One region of the Telluria sp. PB2R4 genome, then DNA from elsewhere that is predicted to be linked to it. Evidence: riboswitches for the same ligand, from Rfam matches in the RefSeq annotation. Region 1 holds a riboswitch; the other holds the start of a gene.
The links. A riboswitch is a leader RNA that binds a small molecule or an ion and turns the genes downstream of it on or off. The one in region 1 is predicted to bind cobalamin.

Region 1 (10,216 bases):
GCCTACGATGCGGCTGCCGCCACCCGCCGTGAAGAGAACTTCGGTGACGTGTGGCGACATCGAGATCACGCGCGCGGCGGGTTTGTGGAGCGTGACGGCATTGCCTGCGTCGTCACGCACCGTCACTGCGCCGGCCAGCGGCGCCGCCAGGGCCAGGGCCAGGAAGATCATTCGTTTCATCGTTGGTTGTTCCATTCCTGAAGTGCTGTTTCCAGCCGCTGCCACCCGGCTTCGCTTGGGGGCAATCCGATCCTGATGCCGCGCGCGTTCTCGCGGAACAGGCGGCACCAGATACCGTGGCTTGCCACGTGCGCGTGAAATGCTTCCGGCCGCGCTTCCGGCCACCAGTGAAAGAGCGGGGTGCCCGCCGCCCGGATGCCCTGCGCTTCCAGCAAGCTGCGCATGCGCAGGCCGGACTTCTGCAGCCGGGCGAAGCTCGTCTGCTGCCATTGCGTATCTCGCAATGCTTGCAGCGCCACGACTTGTGCTGGACCGCTGACGGCCCACGGCCCCAGCAGGCTTGCGAGCGCGCCCATGAGCGCGGCATCGGCGCCGACGAATCCCAGCCGCAGTCCGGCCAGTCCAAAGAATTTGCCGACCGAGCGCAGGACGATGAGTCCGGGCTGGCCCGCGTGGGCGGCCACGCTCAGTGTCGGATCGGTATCGCCGAAGGCCTCGTCGACCACCAGCCAGCCGCCGCGCGCACCCAGCCGTGCGGCCCAGTCCAGCAGGCGTACGGGTGCGATCGTCTCGCCGGTCGGGTTGTTGGGATTGACGACCACCACGACCTCGCTGCTGTCGATCGTGGACTCCAGCTCCGCATACGAGGCAAGCCGCAACAGGTGCCCATGCTGTCCCCAGGCGTGCGCGTGTTCCGCATACGAAGGCGCCGACACGGTCACGCGCGAGGGCGCGCGCAGCCGCGGCAGCGCCTGGATCGCCGCCTGCGTGCCGGCTACCGGCAGCAGGGATTTCGCCCCGTAGTATGCGCAGGCGGCCGCGCCAAGCGCCGGATCCGGCTCGGGCAGGCGGTGCCAGGCATCCGGCGGCAGCGCGGGTGCGGGATAGCCATGCGGGTTGATGCCGGTCGACAGGTCGATCCAGTCGTCGCGGCCATACAGGCGCGCGGCTTCGCGCAGGGCGCCGCCGTGTTCAAGCATGCTGTCTCCAGGCGAGGACGAGCGCGGCGGCGCAGGCCAGGCCGAGCCACAGTGCGGTAGTCCACAGCACCAGGCGCCATGCGCGCACGATGTCGGTTGCGGTGGCGGCCGGTCCCGTGCCAAGTAGTGGGCGCTGCTCCAGTTGGCCGTCGTAGACCGCGGCGCCACCGAGCGACACGCCGAGCGCACCGGCGCCGCTCGCCATGACCGGCCCGGCATTCGGGCTGCTCCAGGCCGGAGCCTGGGTGTGCCAGCACCGCCACGCGCGGGCGCCGGCCGCTCCCGCCAGGACGACATACGAGAGTGCGGTCAGCCGCGCGGGCACATAGTTCAGCACATCGTCGATGCGCGCCGCCGCCCGGCCGAACAGAAGGAAGCGATCGTTCCGGTAGCCCCACATCGCATCGAGGGTGTTCGCCAGCCGGAACAGGACGGCGCCGGCGCCGCCCGCCACCAGGAACCAGAGCAGGGTCCCGAACACCGCGTCATTACCGTTCTCGAGCAGGGACTCGGCACCTGCTTTCGCCAGATCGGTTTCCTGGGCGTCGTGGGTGTCGCGGCTGACGATCCTGGAAGTGCGCATGCGCGCCGTCTCCAGGTCGCCCGCGCGCAGGGCATCGACGATGGGCAGCGCATGGTCGCGCAGGCTGCGCAGTCCGATACACACATAGAGCAGGATCGCGTGCAGCCACAGGCCGGCATGTTCCGTGGCCAGCCACGCCAGCATTGCAAGGGGCAGTACGGCCAGCACCCAGGCCAGCAGTCCACGGGCGAAGGGCCGGCCGCCGTGGTTCAGCCGGTGCTCGATGCCCAGCGCCAGCTTGCCGAAACCGACCAGTGGGTGCCAGCGCCGCGCTTCGCCCAGCAGCAGGTCGAGCCACACGCCCGCGAGCAGCAGGCAGGCCAGCTGCGCCATCGACAAGCCGCTCAGCATGCATGCCCCTTGAGGACCAGCGGCAGCCCGGCCGCGACAAATACAGCGCGGTCGGCACGCGCCGCCACCGCCTGGTTCAGCCGTCCCGCTTCGTCGGCGAAGCAGCGCGACAGCGCGCCCCAGGGCACGATGCCCATGCCGACCTCGTTCGAGACGAACACGATGTCGCCCGCCGGCCGGGCGTCGAGCAGTTCCAGCAGCGCCGCGCGCTCCTGGTGAAAGCGCTCGGGCAGCGCTACGTCGCCCACCTCCGGCCAATCGCGTCCGTCGCAGAACATCAGGTTGCTCAGCCAGAGCGTCAGGCAATCGACCAGCACCAGGCGCTGCGGCGCACAGTATTCGCGCAGCGCTGCAGCAAGGGACAGTTCTTCCTCGACCGTCCGCCAGTGCGCCGGACGGCGTTCGCGGTGATGGACGATGCGCGCCGCCATTTCCGCGTCCCCGGCGCGGGAAGTGGCGATGTAGACGACTTCCTTGCCCGACTCCTGCGCCAGCCGCTCCGCATAGCCGCTCTTGCCGGAGCGCGCTCCGCCCAGTATCAGGGTGCAGCTCATGGTTCCCCTCCGCCGAACAGCGCGGCGGCGGCCGGCGGGTTGGACGGGAAGTAGGCGTGGAAGTAGGACGCGGTGAGCGAGCCGACGCGGTACACGGCTTCGCCCTGCGCGCCATTGGTCGTCTTGACCGTGTGGATCTGCGCCGGCGCCGGCGTCGTTAGCGTCGAATAATGAAAGCTGTGGCCGCGCAGGGGGCCTTGGTCGGTCGGCATCGCGTGGGCGCCGAGTCCGGCCAGGCGCGGCTGCATCCGCACCTCGCCCGGCAGTAGCCCGGCCATGGGCCAGCGCTTGCCATCCTGGTCGGTCAGGCCGTCGGCCAGCACCATCATGCCGCCGCATTCGGCCAGGATCGGCACACGGCGCTGCTGCGCCGCGTGGATCGACGCTTGCCACTGGCCGGCCCGCGCCAGCGCATCGCAATGCAGTTCCGGATAGCCGCCCGGCAGGAACACGGCATCGGCATCGATCGGCACCGGCTCGTCCGCCAGCGGCGAGAAATAGCGCAGCTGCGCGCCCATCCGCGCCAGGAGCTCGAGATTGGCAGGGTAGAGGAAGCAGAAGGCCGCGTCGCGCGCGATGGCGACCGTGCGGCCATCGAGCAGGCGGCCGGGGTCCGGCCACGCCGGGGCCGACTGCGCCAGCCTGGGGAGCGCCTTCCAGGCCTCGTCGTTGAAGTGCAAATCGTCGGCCAGCCCGTCCAGCAGGGCGTCGAGGCCGTCGACTTCGCCGGGCAATACCAGGCCGAGATGGCGTTCCGGCAGCGGCTTGTCCTGGCGCGCCAGCCAGCCAACGAGTGGAATGTCGCGCAGCGACGAGGCCACCATGGCGGCATGGCCCTCGCTGGCGATGCGGTTGGCCACCACGCCGGCCAGCTGTACCGGGCCGTAATCGCGCAGGCCGCGCGCCACCGCACCGGCCGTTTGCGCCATGGCCGAGGCATCGATCACGGCCAGCACCGGCACAGCGAACTCGCGCGCCAGGTCCGCCGCCGAGGGCGAGCCGTCGTACAGGCCCATCACGCCTTCGATCAGGATAGCATCGGCCTCGCGCGCCGCGTCGTGCAGGCGGCGCCGGCATTCGTCGACGCCGACCATCCACAGGTCGAGCGTATGCACCGGCGCGCCGGAAGCGCGCGCCAGCAGCATCGGGTCGATGAAGTCGGGGCCGCACTTGAACACGCGTACCCGCAGCCCCTGGCGCAGCAGCTTGCGCGCCAGGGCGGCGGTGACGCTGGTCTTGCCCTGGCCGGAGGCCATTGCTGCGACCAGTACGGCGCGGGCGCCGGAGTCTCGTCCCGTCTCCCCGTTCATCACCACTCCGTCCCGGCCTGCGCAGCAATGCCCGCCTTGAAGGCGTGCTTGACGACGTTCATCTCGGTCACCGTATCGGCCACCGCCACCAGCTCGGGCGGTGCCGCGCGGCCGGTGACCACCACGTGCTGCATCACCGGGCGGTCGAGCAGGTCGGCGATGACCGTGTGCACGTCGAGGTATTGGTACTTGAGCGCGATATTCAGTTCATCGAGCACCACCATGCCGTAGGCCGGGTCTCCCAAAAATCGCCGGGCCTGCTCCCAGGCCTCGCCGGCTTTTTCGATGTCGCGTTCGCGGTCCTGGGTTTCCCAGGTATAGCCTTCGCCCATCGCATGGAAGCTGACTTCATCCGGGAAGCGGCGCAGGAATTTCTCTTCGCCGGTCGACATCGCGCCCTTGATGAACTGGACCACGCCGACCTTCATGCCGTGGCCGAGCGCACGCGTCACCATGCCGAAGGCGCTCGAGCTCTTGCCCTTGCCGTTGCCGGTATTGACGATGAGGATGCCGATCTCCTTGTCGGCGGCGGCGATCTTGGCGTCGATGACGGCCTTCTTGCGCTCCATGCGCTGGCGGTGGCGCTCGTTCAGCGCCGCGATCTCGTCTGGGGTCATGTCGTTCATGCGCTTGCCTCATAGGGAAGAAAAATGCGGCGGCCGCCGTGCTCGATCATGTCGATCGGGTGGCCGAGGTAGTCTCCCAGCAGCGCCGGCTGCATGGTCGTGTCGACCGGCCCTGCCTGCCAGCGGCCGTCGCCCATGAGCAGCAGGGCGTGGGTGGAAATGCGGTAGGCCAGGTTCAGGTCGTGGCCGATCATGACCACGGTCTTGCCCTGTTCGCGGCACAGGCGTGCCAGCAGGCCCATGACGCTGACTTGGTGCGCCAGGTCGAGCGCGTTGGCTGGCTCGTCGAGCAGCAGCAGCGGCGTGTCCTGCGCCAGCAGCGCGGCGATGGCGACGCGCTGGCGTTCACCGCCGGACAGGGTGCGCACGTCGCGTCCGGCCAGCTCGCGCACCTCCATCGCTTCCAGGGCGGCCATGGCCGCCTGGTGGTCGTCGCTGCCTTCCCAATAGCGGTCGGCATGGTAGGGATGGCGTGCCGACAGCACGGTTTCGATCACGCTGTACGAAAACGCATCGTGGCGCGACTGTGCCAGGAAGGCGCGCTCGCGCGCCAGTTGCTCCGGCGCCCAGCGATCGAGTGCGCGGTCGCCGACGAAGACCGTGCCGGCGCTTGGGGGATGCAGGCCCGCGAGCGTGCGCAGCAAGGTGCTCTTGCCGGCGCCGTTGCGGCCGATGATGCTCCAGCATTCGCCGGGGCGCGCGGCCCAGTCGAGCTGGCGCACCAGCGTACGGCTGCCGGCCTGGAGGTCGAGGTGTTCGGTGCGGATCATGTCACCTCCGCAGGCGGTGCAGTTGATAAAGGAACACCGGCGCGCCGATGATCGCGGTGATCGCGCCGACCGGCAGCTGCTGCGGTGCGATGACGGTGCGGGCCAGCGTATCGCACAGCACCAGGAAGCTGCCGCCCGTCAGCACCGCCGCCGGGATCAGCACCCGGTGGTCGGGGCCGAAGGCGAAGCGGCAGGCGTGCGGCACGATCAGCCCGACGAAGCCGACCGAGCCGGCACTGGTGACGGCGCTGGCGGTCAGCACGCCCGAGACGAAGAACAGGCCCTTGCGCAGGCTGCCCACGCGGATGCCCAGCGTGGCGGCCGCCTCGGCGTGCAAGGCCACCACGTTCATGGCACGCGCACTGCGCAGCGCATACAGCAGGGCCGCGCCGAGCACCAGCCAGGGGGCCAGGCGCAGCGGCGCGCCGGCCAGGTCGCCGATCATCCAGAAGATCATGCTGCGCAGCCGGCCTTCCGGGGCGACCGACAGCATCAGGGTCACCAGGGCCATGCAGGCCGAGGACAGGATCACGCCGGTGAGCAGCAGCATCGAAGTGCCGCCTTCCAGCGCCAAGCCGCCGCGGAGGTCGCGCCGGGCCAGCAAATACAGCAGCATCGACACCGCCACCGCGCCGGCCAGCGCGGCCAGGTCGACAACGATGGCGGCCGCCATCAGCAGCAGTGCCAGCAGGGCGCCGACCGATGCGCCGGCCGAGATGCCGAGTACATAGGGATCGGCCAGCGGGTTGCGCAGCAGCGCCTGCATCATCACCCCGGCCAGTGCCAGCGCCCCGCCGGTAACAAAAGCAGTGAGCGCACGGCTGGCGCGCAGCTCCAGCAGCGATGCGGCCAGGCTGCCGGACTCGTTGTTGCTGGAGCTGCGCGCCAGCTGGCGCAGGGCGTCCGGAATCTCGGCCAACGGCACGGCGATCGAGCCGGTCATGCCGGAAAACAGCAGGCTGGCGACGGCGCACAGCAGCAGCGCGCCGATGACGAGCATGGCGCGTTGGCGGTGTGCATGAGCGGGGTGATGCATGCGTGTCCTCTCGGATGCTCTAGCGGATGCCGTAGCGCAGGCCTGCGAACCAGGTGCGTCCGCCTGTTCCGTAGTAGCGCGCCAGCTCGTACTGCTTGTCCGCGGCGTTGTTCAGGCGCAGCAGCAACGACACGCCCGGTGCGAATTGCCAGCTAGTGTACAGGTTGAGCAGGCCGTAGCCGCCCAGGCGGTTGCGGTTGGCGGCGTCGTCGAAGCGCTCGCCGGAGAGCTGCAGCTCGGCCCCGGCCTTGACCGCTCCCCAGCTGCCGTCAGCGTTGAAACTGGCATGCTTCTTCGCGCGGCGCGCCAGCCGCTTGCCGGTGGTCTCGTCCTTCGGGTCCTGCCAGTCGAGGCTGCCGCGCAGATCGACGGCGCCGACCCGGGTCTGGGCCGCCAGGGTAGCGCCTTCGAGCTTCGCCCGGTTAACGTTGTAGGCGCAGCTGCCGGCACGGCCCGGGCAGGGCGTGCTCGAGACGATCATGTCGGTTAGGCGATTGCGGTAGTAGGTCGCGTCAAACCGCAGGCTGCCGGCGTCGTAGCGCAGGCCGGCTTCGTGGTTACGCCCCTTTTCCGGCCGGTTGGTCGGCAGGCCGAAGTTCGGGTAGTACAGCTCGTTGAAAGTCGGTGCGCGGAAGCTGGTGCCGACGCTCGCGGTGGCCAACAGACCGTTCCCGAAGCGGTAGCCATAGCCGGCGGCGCCGGTATTCCTGCTGCCGTAGCTTGATGAGCGGTCGTGGCGCGCGCTGGCGTCGAACAGATGCTTGCCACGTATCGCCGACCAGGCGGCCGCGTAGGAATTGGTCGCCCGGCTGCGCGACAGGGCGGCAGTGGCGCTGGAGTCGACCTCTTCTTCGCGGCGGCTGGCCAGCAGCTGCAGCGTATCGGGACCGAGCGCGATGGCGCTCTGCCAGGTGAGTTCGTCCTGGCGGGTGTCGATCTGGCTGGCGCCGGATGCCGAGGCGCTGGTGAAGCTGCCCGACTTGTCGTCCGAGCGAGCAAATTGCAGGGTACTGCGCCAGTGCGTGGTGAACTGCGTGCTTGCGTAGACGGCGGCCGTGTTCAGGTCTTGCTCGTTGTGGACGTCGTAGGCCGCGCTGCCGCTGTCGTACTGCGCACGCAGGCCGCTGTGCAGGAACTGGACGCCGACTTCCGTGCCTGGCGCCAGGATAGTGGAGAGCTGGCCGTTGGCATTGCGGCGGCGGTAGCCGTCTTTGTCCGGATTGAAGCCGAAGGCGCCGGGGCGCGTGGCCGAGAAGCCATCCGACTCTTCGTGGCCCGCGCTGAGCGCGTAGCGGAAGGCGCCGGCCGCGCCGTGCACACTGGCGTCGGCCTGGCGCGTGGCATTGCTGCCGGCACCGGCCGACGCGCTGATCGCCGGGGCGCCGCCGCCCTTGCGGGTAAAGATCTGGATCACGCCGCCGATCGCGTCGGCGCCGTACAGGGTGCTGAGCGGGCCGTAGACGACCTCGATGCGCTCGATGGCGCCGAGCGGCACGGCGTTCCAGGCGGCGACGCCGCTGGTGGCCGATCCGATGCGCACGCCGTCGAGCAGGACCACGACCCCGTTGCTGTTGGCGCCGCGCAGGAACACGCTGGTCGCGGCGCCGGCGCTGCCGTTGCGGGTGATTTCAATGCCGCGCTGGCGCTGCAGCACGTCGGCCACCGAGCCGGCGCCAGAGCGTGCGATCTCGTCGGCATGGATGACGGTGGTGTCGGCGATGACGTCGGCCGCGCGCTGCGGCATGCGTTTGGCGGTGACAAGGACGGTATCGGCGTCGAGGGTTTGGGCGAAGGAAGGTGCAGCACAAGCGAGTGCAAGCGAAAGCGCGGCCGCTTGCCGGGTTACAGGAAAGTTCATGAAATGTTCACATCAAGACAACCAGCCGACGTCCCCGTAGGCCAGATTGAACAGAAGCGCACCGCTGGCACGCTCCCACCTTTTGGCCGGTATCCGGGCTGGCAAGTATGGCCGTCCGACCTTCCCATGCATCTGCACAGTGGTCATGGAAGACGGTTCGCCGCGCTTGTCATTCATCGAGCGCGGCACTTGCTTACCGTTGCGGGGGCAGCACACATTGGCCTTGTTGAAGGGCTTCGTGTTTCCCGTTTAACTGCGGTCGTGAACACAACCGCGAGCACCAAAACGCCGCCATTATATGGCAAGACTGGCGGAAGTTGTCAGTCCTTCAGCACGATGACTTCGCCGTAGCCGATGCGGTTGGGGCTGGAGGCGGCGCGCAGTGCCGCCTGTTCGACGCTACCCCCGGCGTGGAGGGCAGCCAACAGGCGGATCGTTCCGGCATGGCAGATGAGTAGGGCGGCAGGGAGGCTTGACGCGTGGAGCTGGTCGCGGAAGGCGGCAACGCGCAGGGCCACATCGAGCACGTTCTCGCCGCCTCCGGGGCGGTAACCCAGCAGGTCGGCGGCCCAGGCGTCGACTTCGGAGCGCGGGATGGCATCCCAGGGCTGCATCTCCCAGGCGCCGAAGTCCATCTCGGCCAGGCTGGCGTCAAAGGTGACGGGAACCTCGAGTGCGTACGCGAGCGCTGCGCAGCGTGCCAGCGGGCTGGCGTAGACGGGCAGGGGCCCGGGCAGGCCGGCTGCACGCAGGCGGTCGGCAACCAGCGACACCGCGCTGGCGGAGGCGGTGACGTCGGTCTTGCCGTAGCACAGGCCGGGCGCGATGTCCGGCTGCGGGTGGCGGACCAGGACCAGCCGCATGCTTACCCCAGTGCGCCGTGGCCGAGCGTGGCCAGCACGGCGAGATAGATCACGGCTTCCGCCAGCTGCTGCACCGCGCCGAGGCAGTCGCCGGTATAGCCGCCGATGCGGCGCGCGAACTTGCGGGCCAGCCACCAGGTCGCGGCGCCGGCGGCGAGGAGTGCGGCAAGCAGGGCGCCCACGTCGAGCGTGCCGCTTGCGAGCAGCAGCGCGGCGGCGATCGCCACGGTGGCCGCAGCGATCGCGAATTCCGCCGTCGTCATGCGTTCCGCCAGCGGCTTGGCCTTGCCTTCGGCGCGCGCATATTCCATGCGCCAGATGAGCGAACTCGCGGCCAGGCGCGACAGCGGATGGGCAAGCAGCAAGGCGCCGATGGCGCTGGCCGGCGGCAGCATCGCCAGCGCGCTGCACTTCGCCCCCAGCATGCACACGATGCCGATGGCGCCATACGCCCCGATGCGCGAATCCTTCATGATCTCGAGCACGCGCTCGCGCGTCATCCCGCCGCCGAGGCCATCGCAGCTGTCGGCGAAACCGTCTTCATGGAAGGCGCCGGTGGCGTAGATGGTCGCTGCGGTGGACAGTACTGCGGCGACCGGCGCCGGGAAGACGAGCGCGGCCGCGGCATACACCCCGGCGGCAATCGCGCCGACCACGATCCCGACCAAAGGGAAGTAGCGCGACGCATGGTGCAGCCACTCCTGCTCGAAGCCGACCCAGCGCGGGATCGGCAGGCGTGTGAAGAACTGGAGCGCGATGAAGAACAGGCGCAGCTGCTGCATGTCCTATTCTTCCTGTTGTGCGCTGGTGCTCACCTGCGCCGATGAGAAGGTCGCCATCTCGTTCAGGAAGTTGGCAGCCGCATGCAGCAGCGGCAGGGCCAGCGCGCTGCCGGTGCCTTCGCCGAGGCGCAGGCCAAGCTGCAGCAGCGGCTGGGCCCCGAGCGCGTCCAGCATCAGGCGATGGCCGTTTTCGCTGGATGCGTGGGCGAAGACGCAGTAGTCGAGGATGGCCGGCTGAAGGCGGCTTGCCACCAGCAGCGCGCTGGTGACGATGAAGCCGTCGATCAGCAGCACTTTGCGCAGCTCGGCCGCTTTCAGCATCG
Region 2 (10,216 bases), on a different contig from region 1:
CTGCGCTTGTCCGACCCTGTCCACGCGAGTCCACAACATGCTGTACGACCCCGCGCGCCACGAGCAATTGGAGGCGCACACCTGGAACCAAGACCGGGCGCACGCCGCCATCCGCGACATCGTGGCGCGGACCGAGGCGGCGTGCCGCGAGGGCCGCTACTGGCCGGTCCACGCGCTGGACCGCGAAGGGGATGACCCGGACCCGGTAGAGACGCCGCTGTACCACGGCGCCACCGGGGTGATCTGGGCGCTGCACTACCTGCAGGACTGCAAAGCGGCCAGCTTGGCCCGCGATTACCTAGGCGAATGGCAAGACCTGCTTGCCGCCAACCGCGCATGGCTGGATGCCAATGCGCCCGGTGAACACGCGTCCTGGCTGATGGGCGACACGCCGATCCTGATGATGGCCCTGGGACGCTGCCCGGCGCTCGGCGATGAACTGGCGCGGCTGCTTGCGGCCAACCGGACGCACCCGGCACGGGAACTGATGTGGGGTGCTCCCGGCACCCTGCTGGCCGCGCTGCTCCTGCACGGGCATACCGGCGACGCGCGCTGGGCCGAGATTTTCCGCCAGACCGCGGAAACGCTGTGGACGCAGCTCCTTTGGTCCGGCGAGCATGGGTGCGCCTACTGGACCCAGGAACTGTACGGGCGCACCAGCAGCTACCTGGACGCCGTGCACGGTTTCGTGGCGACGGCGGCGCCGCTCATCAAGGGCCGCCACCTGCTGGGCGAGGCCGCGTGGCAGCGGTGGCAGGACTGCATCGCCAACACCGTGCGCCGCACCGCGGTGGGCGAGGGTGGGCAGGTCAACTGGCACCCGCAACTGATCGGCACCGAACGGGAAAACGCCAAGAAGCTGCTGCAGTTCTGCCACGGTGCACCGGGCTTCGTCATCAGCCTGGCCGGCTTTCCCGGCGAGGAGCTCGACGAGCTGCTGCTGGCCGCGGGGGCGGCCACCTGGGCGGCCGGGCCGCTGGCCAAGGGATCCAACCTGTGCCACGGGACCGCGGGGAACGGTTATGCCTTCCTGGTCCTCTACCAGCGCACCGGGGATCCGGTGTGGCTCGCGCGCGCCCGCGCTTTCGCCATGCACGCCCTTCTGCAGTACGAGCGCGATGCGCTCGCATACGGACAACTGCGGTATTCGCTGTGGACCGGCGACCTGGGTCTGGCTGTCTATTTAAGGGATTGCGTCCACGCCAGCGCGCGCTTTCCGACGCTGGATGTGTTCTTCGGTCCGGCGTCCGCGAGATCGCCCTAGCCCTGCAGCAGCGGAAAACGCTCGACCAGGCAGGCGGCGCCGATCATCACGCACAGGATGCCGAACGCGACCCAGCGGCCCAGCGGCTTCTTCGGCGGCAGCTCGATGGCGGCCCAGCGCGGTGGCGACGTCTTTGGCATGTGACGCATGATGATTCTCCCGAATGCGGCCCAGCGGGCGGAATCTGGAGTGTGCGCCGGTGTCGCGCCAATGCGTTGCTGGGGATCAATGGATAGCGCGGTCGGGTATGCTGTTGTTTCCGAAGCCGGCCCGCAGCGTAAAATAGCGTCCTGACGAAGATTTAGAAAGCACAGCATGTCGATACAATGGTTCCCGGGGCACATGAACGCGGCCAAGAAGGAAGCCGCCGAGCAGATGGAGAACACCGATCTGGTGATCGAAGTCCTCGACGCCCGCCTGCCCGAGGCGAGCTGCAACCCGCTGGTAGAACAGTTGCGCAAGTTCCGCCAGCGTCCCTGCCTCAAGATCTTGAACAAGGTCGACCTGGCCGACCCGGCGGCCACGGCGGCCTGGAAGGCGTATTACGACGCCCAGGAAGGCGTGACCGCCTACCCGATGACGACCAAGAAGCCGGGCGACGTCGCCCGCATCCCGGACATCTGCCAGTCGCTGGCGCCGCACCGCGGCGTGCCGACCAAGCCGCTGCGCATCATGATCATGGGCATCCCGAACGTCGGCAAGTCGACCCTGATGAACGCGCTGCTCAAGAAGCGGGTCGCCAAGGTGGGCGACGAGCCCGCCGTGACCAAGGTCCAGCAGAAGCTCTACCTCGGCAAGCACATCGTGCTGGTCGACACCCCGGGCATGCTGTGGCCGAAGATCGCGATGGCGAGCGACGGCCTGATGCTGGCGGCCAGCCACGCGGTCGGCACGAATGCGCTGATCGAAACGGAAATCGCGGAATTCCTGGGCAACTTCATGCTGGAGCGCTACCCGCAGCTGCTGACGGCGCGCTACGGCTTCCAGACCGAGGGGCTGGACGGCATCTCCGTGATCGAGCACGTGGCCCAGCGCCGCGGCTTCCGCGTGCGCGGCGGCGAGTTCGACTACGAGAAGGCGGCGCACGTGCTGCTGCACGACTACCGCACCGGGGCGCTGGGGCGGATCAGCCTCGAAACGCCGGAGACCCGCGCCGCGGCGCTGGCGCGCCATGCGGCGGAGGTGGCGGAGAAGGCGCGCATCGCCGAAGAGAAGGCGGCGGCGAAGGCCGAGGAAGCCGCGCGCGGCAAGCGCGGTACATAAGCGTCGTTTCGGGTCAACCGAACCGGAAACTGGATACCGTCAGCGACCCAAAGAAATCCTCTTCGTGATACACGCACGCCGCCGGCTCCTCTTCGGCGGCGCCCAGCGCCACCATCAGCGGCAGCAGGTGTTCCTCGCGCGGATGCGCCGCCCGCGCCATCGGCGCTTCTTCCCAGCGCAGCAGCGCCGCGGTGCGTTCGCGCGGCGCCAGCGCCATCGTTTCCTGCAGCCAGCCGTCGAAGGCGCTCGAGGCCGCAGCCCCGCTTGGGCCGAACTGGCGCAGGTTATGGAAGGACAGCCCGCTGCCCAGGATCAGCACCCCTTCGTCGCGCAGCGGCGCCAGCGCGCGGCCGGCCTCGATGTGGGCCTGCGGGTCGAGGTCGCGCCGCAAGGACAGCTGCACCACCGGCATCTGCGCCTCCGGATAGACCGGATACAGCATCGAAAACGTGCCATGGTCGAAACCGCGCGTGGGATCGAGCCCTGCCGGGTGTCCGGCGGCGCCCAGGAGCGCGGCGACCTGCTCCGCCAGCGCCGGGTTGCCGGGTGCCGGATAAGTAATCTGGTAGGTGTGTGGCGGGAATCCGCCGTAGTCGTAGATCATGCCGGGCGCGCTGCCTGACGACACCATGAAGCCCGGCGTCTCCCAGTGACTGGTCACGACCAGCACCGCCTTCACGGCGTCGCCATGGGCCTGCCGGATCGCGGCCAGCGAGGCCGCCAGTTTGTCGTAGGCGCTGCCGGTCTGTTCCTTCATCCACGGCCACGGTCCGCCGCCGTGCGACACGAAATAGCTGGGCAATCGCATGGGTGCTCCTCGTTCAGTCGAAGCACCCATGGTAGCCGATCGCGAAACTCAGCGTGCGCCGGCGCCCCGTGCCAGTTCCATCAGCCCGAACAGGCGCGCGCAGCGCATCCAGGCCAGCGCCAGCACCGCCAGCTGGGTCAGCAGCAGCCCGCCGAGAAAGCTGCCCGCGCCCAGCGCCGGCAGGTTCAGGCGCGCCGCCGCCAGCGCACCGGCCAGGACCAGCCCGGCCAGGGTGATGCCGGCATACAGGCCGAACATGGCCAGCGGCCGGCGCGCCATCAGGCCAAGGCCGTCGCACCAGGCCAGCACCGCCGAGGTGCGGCGGCGGTCCAGCGCCAGCACCGCGCGGCCGGCATCTAGGGTCGCGTGGGCCAGCAGCAGGAGCAGGGCGCCGACCAGCAGGGCGGCCAAGGCCGCGTTGGCCGCCGAGGACTCGAGCACGGCGTCGGGCTGGTCGGCCACGGAGGCCACCATCCCGCCCAGGAAAGCCGCCACGCCGAGTGGCACGACGGCCCAGAGCAGCATGCGCAGCAGGCGCCCGTATTCGCGCACGCCGCCGGCAGCCAGCTGCGCGAAGCCGAGCGGTGCCGGGGCGCGCGCGGCCGTGATGGCGGCGCCGGTCAGGAGTGGCGACAGCAGCAGCGTCAGCACCAGCGCGACGCTGCCGCCGGCCTTGACGGCCGAGGCGTGCTGCGCGTGCAGGCCGACCAGGTCGGCGATTGCCACCAGGTCGAGGCGCTGGGCCAGGGCAGCTGCCCCGGCCGTGCGGTCGAAAGCGGCGCCCAGCCAGGTCCAGACCGGCAGCGCGGCTGCCAGGGTGGGCAGCAGCAGGGCCAGCAGCCAGAGCAGCAGCAGGCGCCATTGCAGGGCAGGGCGCAGGGCTAGCAGGACACTGCGGCGGGCGCCAGGGGCGGCCTGTGGCGCCCGGGCCGGCGCGAGGGGAGCGGTCGTGGTCGTCATACGTTGGCGATCAGGGACAGGATGAGTTGATAGAAGGCCGCCGCGTCGCTCGCCCAGCGGGTCGAGGCGCTGCGGTTGGGTTCGATGGTGCGGCTGTCGTCGAGCTTGTTCACGTCGAGGTAGTGGCTGCGGCGCGGATCCAGCTCGGCCGACACGGCGCGCGCCGGCTTCACGAAGGTGAAGCTGCGCCATTTTTCGTCCGGCGAGGCGGCCTTCCAGGCCACCGTCTCGCTGCTGCCGTCGGCGAAACGCACCACCAGCGTCTGCGGCACGCTGGCGCCGTCGCGGCGCACGGTGACCTCGGTACGCCAGGGGAAGGGGCCGGCGCTTTTGCCTGCACCCGGGTTGGCCTTTTTCCAGTCCGCGCGCAACTTCGCCACGTGTTTGTCGACTTCGACCTGAGTATCCGTGACGCGCTTGCCGTCGGTGAGGCGGGTGCCGGCCAGCGGCAGTACTTCTTCGCTCGAGAGCTTGGCAAGCTTGTCATCGACGCGCGCAACCGCATACACCTGCTGCGCGAACACCTCCTCGACGGCGGCACGCTCGCCGCTGCCGTCGGCCAGCGCCTCGCGCAGGTCGGCGATGCTCGGGTGGCGGAACTTCCAGCGCCGGTAGTATTCCTTGAAGCCGCGTTCCATCGCCTCAAGGCCGATGCGTTCCTCGAGGTCGCGCAGTATGACCGCACTGCGGGTGTATACCGGCCCGATTCCCTGCAGGCGGTTCCAGGCGTTCTGGCCCGGGGCGTCGGCCGGCCGCTCGCGCGGCGTGCCCAGGCGGCTGATATCGAAGCTGTCGAATGCCGGGTCGATGCCGATCCGCTTCAGGAAAGCCGGCGCCGGGTACACCAGCTGGCGGCGCTCGCGCATCATGCGGCTCTCCCAATAGGAAGTCAGGCCCTCGTCGAGCAGCGGTTCCTCGAACTCGTTGCTGGCCAGGATGCCGTAGAAGTAGCCATGGCCGAACTCGTGGATGGTGACCGTGTCGAGTGCATATTCGTCCAGCGACCTGGGCGCAACCTCGGCATGGCCGGACGCGGTGATGAAGGTCGGGTATTCCATGCCGCCCGCTTCCTGCGCGTTGTAGGGCGGGATCACCACGGTGAGCGTGCGGTAGGGGTAGGGGCCGAGCTTGCGCGAGAAGTAGGCCAGCGAATCCTTGGCCGCTTTCATCGCCGGCTTGGCGCTGGCCTCGTACTCCGGCGGGTAGAGCACCCGTACCGTCACGGTGGGGCTGCCCGGGCCGGTCCAGGTCTCGACCAGCGGGCGGGCGCTGCGCTTGTCCGCGGTCCAGGCGAAATCGTGCACGTCGTGCTGCACGTAGCGGTGGGTGAGCATGCCGTTCTTCTCGACGGGCGCGCCCTGCAGTTCGCCGGTGGCGCCGACCGTATACCCCTTGGGGACGGTGAGGCTCACATCGTAGCTGCCGAAATCGGCGTAGAACTCGGACTCCATGTGGAACTCATGGGCGTTCCAGCGCGGCGCCGTGGCCCCGCGCTCGCCCGGCAGTTCGAGCACGGCGATCTTCGGGAACCATTGCGCCACCAGGTGGAAGCTGCCGAAGTAGCCGGTGCGTGCGATCACGCGCGGCAGCTGGGTGGCAAAGGCCATGTCGAGCGTCGTGGCCGCGCCCGGCGCCACCGGCTCGGGCAGGTCGAGGCGCGCCACCGTGTGGTCGGTGGCCGGGCCTCCGTCGGGCTGGACGAAGCGCCACGGCACCGCCGCGCCGCCCTGCTTGATGCTGCGCAGGGCAATGTGGCCCCAGTTGCCCTCGCCCAGGTCGACGCCGCTGCGAAAACCTTCGCCGCGCAGGCGCTGCTCGGTGAAGAAGCTGCTGCCCTCGCCCTCGAAGGCGTTCATGTAGAGGTGCACGTAGACGCTGCGCACCGGTACCGCGCTGCGGTTGCGCCAGGTGAGCTGCTGCTGGCCGGTGACGAGGTGCTTGTCCGGGTCAAGCGTGGCGGCGATGCGGTAGCTCACCACGCGGTCGGACAGCGTCGCGTGGTCGCCGTCGCGGATGCCGCCCCAGGCATCCAGGCTGCTCGGTACGGTGACGGCGGCGGCATTGGGCGCCGCCAGCGCGATGCCGTCCAGCGAGGGCGTGCTGGCCGGCGCAGGCGCGTCGGCCTGGGCGAACCAGGCCGAGCCAGCCCCTGCGGCCAGCAATGCCGCCACGAGAAGCGCGCGCAAGCCGTGTCGGCTTCCTAGAATCTGCATGCAGGACTCCCTTTCGGTCGATGTTGTTCTGGTATGCGTCCGACTATAGCCAGAAGATTAAAAAATTTCCAAGCGTTTAGGATAGAAGTACAAATAAGGCGACGGAATGCGGGAAAAGCTTGTCAGGTTATAATCGCGGCGTTCTGGTGCCCGCGCATGCGATCCGCATGCGCAGTTAAACGGGAAACACGAGGCAAAGGCGCTGCGCGCCAACGCTAACGTGTGCTGCCCCCGCAACGGTCAACAAGCGTCATCGACTCTGATGACAGGCTGCCTCGAAAACCACTGTGCGCAAGCATAGGAAGGTGGGGCAGTCAGTCTTGCAAGCCCGGATACCGGCCAGACAGGTGGAAGCACGCGCGTGTCCATGACAAGCGCGGCTTCCGTTGAACTCCGGTGTGCGGGGACGCAGGCCGGTGCCATTACCGAGAACATCCAATATGAAATTTGCCATCAAGCCGCTCGCGCTGGCCTGCGCTTTGTCCCTGTCCGTCCTGGCCGCCAATGCAGCCGCCGACACCGTTGCGTCGGATGCCCCGGCCTCGATCGTCATCACCGGCGCGCGCTTCCCGGCGCAAGCCGCCAGCGCGCCGATCGGCGCTACCGTGATCACCGCCGAGGACATCCGCCGCGCCGGCGCCACTGACGTCAATGCGGCGATCCGCAAGGTCGGCGCTGTGTACGGCCGCCAGAGCCTGGACGCCTCGCCCGACTTCGCGCTCGACCTGCGCGGCTTCGGCGCCAACAGCGCCCAGAACCTGGTGATCCTGGTCGACGGCGTGCGCCTGAACGAGAACGAACTGACCAATGCCGTGCTGTCGAGCATCCCGGTCGATACCGTCGAGCGCATCGAGATCGTGCGCGGCGGCAGCAGCGTGCTGTACGGCGAAGGCGCGACCGGCGGCGTGATCAACATCATCACGCGCCGCGCCGCCGAGCAGGGCACCCACGGCTCGCTGTTCGCCGAGGCCGGACGCTTCGATGCCCACGACCTGCGCGCCTCGCTGACCCATGGCGCCGGCCCGCTGGCCTTCGACCTGGCGCTGGCCGACCGCGGCACCGACAACTACCGCGCCAACAGCGAATTCAAGCAGAAGACCGCCAGCGGCGGCGTGCAGGTCCGCTATGGCGCCGGCCGCGCCGGCCTGCGCTTCGAGCGCTCGGAGCAGGACGCGCGCTTCCCCGGCTCCCTGACCGAAGCACAGTTCCTGGCCAATCCGCGCCAGACCTTCACGCCGGACGATTTCGGCACCCTCGATACCGACCGCCTCAGCGCCTTCGTGGAACACCGCATCGGCGCCGTCGAGCTGGCGGCCGAGCTGTCGCGGCGTGAACGCGAGGTCGAGGCCAATTATTTCTACCTGAGCGGCGGCACGAAAGTCGCTTCGCGCTCGCGCTACGACGCCAGCCAGACCCAGTTCTCGCCGCGCCTGCGCCACACGGTCAGCCTGGGCGACAAGCGCAACGAACTGGTTGCGGGCATCGACCTGGTGCGCTGGGAGCGCCAGACCAGCTCGGATTTCTCGCGCGGCGATGCCGAGCAGGACTCGAAGGCCTTCTACCTGCGCAACGAAGTCCTGTGGAATGCCCCCAATAACGCGCGGCTGGCGTTTGGTGGCCGCCACGAACGCTTCACCAAGGACTACTCCGACCCGCTGGCCTTCCCGCCGGTGCTGAACGAGCACCGCAAGCAGTCGATCAATGCCTGGTCGCTGGAGGGGAGCGTCGACGTGCTGCCGCAGGTGAACCTCTTCGCCAAGGCGGGCCGCAGCTACCGCATCGCCAACGTGGACGAGAACAGCCTGCGCTCCGGTCCCGAAGTGCTGGCGCCGCAGACCTCGCGCGACCTGGAGCTGGGTGTGACCCTTGGGGGCGCCGAGCGCCAGCTGAGCGCGCGCCTGTTCCGCCACCGCCTGACGGACGAGATCTTCTACGACCCGACCATCGGCTGGGGCGCCAACACCAACCTCGATCCGACCCGCCGCCAGGGCCTGGAGCTGGAAGCGCGTTATGCCTTGGCGAACGACCTGCGCCTGACCGGCCAGTGGCAGCGCGTCGAGGCCGAGTTCACCGCCGGCCCCAACGCAGGCCGCGAGATGGTGCTGGTGCCGAAGAACGTCGTCACCGTGCGCGCAGCCTGGACTCCTGCGGGTGGCCACAGCGCCGACATCGGCGCCCAGTGGGTCGACAGCCAGCGCTACGGCAACGACTTCAGCAACAGCTGCGGCGCGCGCATTCCGTCATATACCACCATCGATGCGCGCTACGCCTACCGTGTGGCCGGCTGGGAAGCGGCCGTCACCGCGCTCAACCTGGCGGACCGCCAGTACTACAGCAACGCCTTCGGCTGCCGCTCGGGCATCTACCCGAGCGACGGCCGCCAGCTGAAGCTGTCGCTGCGCTACGACTTCTGATGGCCGCGTCCCGACAATTCATGGCTGCCTTGCTGGTCCTGGCCCTGGCCTCCGCCGCTGCCCCTGCCCAGGCGGCGGTGACCGTGGTCGACGATGCCGGCCGCCGCGTTACCGTGCAGCAGCCGGCGCGGCGCGTCATCTCGATGGCGCCGCACGCCACCGAACTGCTGTTCGCGGCCGGCGGCGGCGCGCGGGTGGTCGGGGCGATGAACTACAGCGACTATCCGGAGGCGGCCAAAAAGATTCCGCTGGTCGGCAGCAACAGCGTGATCGACATGGAGCGGGTGCTGGCCTTGAAACCCGACCTGGTCGTGGTCTGGCATACCGGGAACACGGCGCGCCAGATTGCCCAGATCGAGTCGCTGGGCGTACCGGTCTTCCACAGCGAGCCGCGCAAGCTGGGGCAGGTGGCCGACAACGTCGAGCGCCTGGGGCAGTTGCTGGGCACGCAGGCAGCGGCGGCAAGCGCCGCTGGCGCCCTGCGCGCCAGGCTGGCCGGCCTGGAGGCGCGCTACGCCAGGCGCGCGCCGGTAACCGTGTTCTACCAGATCTGGGACCAGCCGCTGTACACGCTCAACGATGCCCAGATCGCCAGCGACGCGATCCGCGTCTGCGGCGGGCGCAACGTGTTCGGCAGCTTGAGCGTCGTGGCGCCGGAAGTCGGCATCGAGGCGGTGCTGGCAGCCGATCCGGAGGCGATCATGGCGGGCAAGCGCTACGATCCGGCCAACCCGGGGCTCAAGCTGTGGGCGCCATACAAGACCATGACAGCTGTGAAACGGGGCAACCTGCTGACGGTGGATGGCGAATTGCTGACGCGCCCGGGGCCGCGGGCCGTAGACGGGGCTGCGTTGTTGTGCGAGGCGTTGGAAGGGGTGCGGCAGCGTCGGCCGAAGTGACTGATCCATCCTCCGTGTCCCCAAGTTAATTCCGTAAGCAAATGCAAAATTCAGCCCTTCCTCAGAATGAAGGGCCAAAAAAGTGGTAACCTGCCGGCGTTTGCTCAATCAATTGTGGAAGGAAACCTATGCGTTCTCTGCGTTTTGCCCTCATCGCCGCCACCATGGTCGCCAGTACCGCGTTCGCGTCGCCTGCCGACCCGAAGAACGGTGTCGATTACCAGACCCTGGCCGCGCCACAGCCGGTGCAGGCGACGGGCAAGAAGGTCGAGGTCATCGAATTCTTCGCTTACCACTGCCCGGCCTGCAACATGCTGGAACCGGCCTTCAACGGCTGGGTCAAGAAGCAGGGCGACAACATCCAGGTGCGCCGCATCCACCTGCCGTTCCAGGGC

Region 2: linked by a shared signal. The riboswitch ahead of AC56LU_RS15875 (TonB-dependent receptor) and the one ahead of AC56LU_RS23845 (TonB-dependent receptor domain-containing protein) in region 1 are both predicted to bind cobalamin.

Annotation. Positions count from the first base shown of each region.
Region 1 covers NZ_JCASIC010000023.1:2,741-12,956, forward strand. Annotated here, with positions in the region: gene AC56LU_RS23805 (cobalamin-binding protein) at 1-180, opposite strand, end outside; gene cobD (threonine-phosphate decarboxylase CobD) at 177-1,160, opposite strand; gene cbiB (adenosylcobinamide-phosphate synthase CbiB) at 1,153-2,094, opposite strand; gene cobU (bifunctional adenosylcobinamide kinase/adenosylcobinamide-phosphate guanylyltransferase) at 2,088-2,648, opposite strand; gene AC56LU_RS23825 (cobyrinic acid a,c-diamide synthase CobB) at 2,645-3,958, opposite strand; gene cobO (cob(I)yrinic acid a,c-diamide adenosyltransferase) at 3,958-4,584, opposite strand; gene AC56LU_RS23835 (ABC transporter ATP-binding protein) at 4,581-5,354, opposite strand; gene AC56LU_RS23840 (FecCD family ABC transporter permease) at 5,356-6,390, opposite strand; gene AC56LU_RS23845 (TonB-dependent receptor domain-containing protein) at 6,410-8,248, opposite strand; cobalamin riboswitch at 8,316-8,548, opposite strand; gene AC56LU_RS23850 (histidine phosphatase family protein) at 8,569-9,111, opposite strand; gene AC56LU_RS23855 (adenosylcobinamide-GDP ribazoletransferase) at 9,114-9,893, opposite strand; gene cobT (nicotinate-nucleotide--dimethylbenzimidazole phosphoribosyltransferase) at 9,897-10,216, opposite strand, start outside.
Region 2 covers NZ_JCASIC010000009.1:85,917-96,132, reverse strand. Annotated here, with positions in the region: gene AC56LU_RS15905 (lanthionine synthetase C family protein) at 38-1,264, shown strand; gene AC56LU_RS15900 (hypothetical protein) at 1,261-1,413, opposite strand; gene ylqF (ribosome biogenesis GTPase YlqF) at 1,580-2,527, shown strand; gene AC56LU_RS15890 (DODA-type extradiol aromatic ring-opening family dioxygenase) at 2,541-3,335, opposite strand; gene AC56LU_RS15885 (hypothetical protein) at 3,384-4,295, opposite strand; gene AC56LU_RS15880 (M1 family metallopeptidase) at 4,292-6,508, opposite strand; cobalamin riboswitch at 6,636-6,866, shown strand; gene AC56LU_RS15875 (TonB-dependent receptor) at 6,949-8,922, shown strand; gene AC56LU_RS15870 (cobalamin-binding protein) at 8,943-9,821, shown strand; gene AC56LU_RS15865 (thiol:disulfide interchange protein DsbA/DsbL) at 9,950-10,216, shown strand, end outside.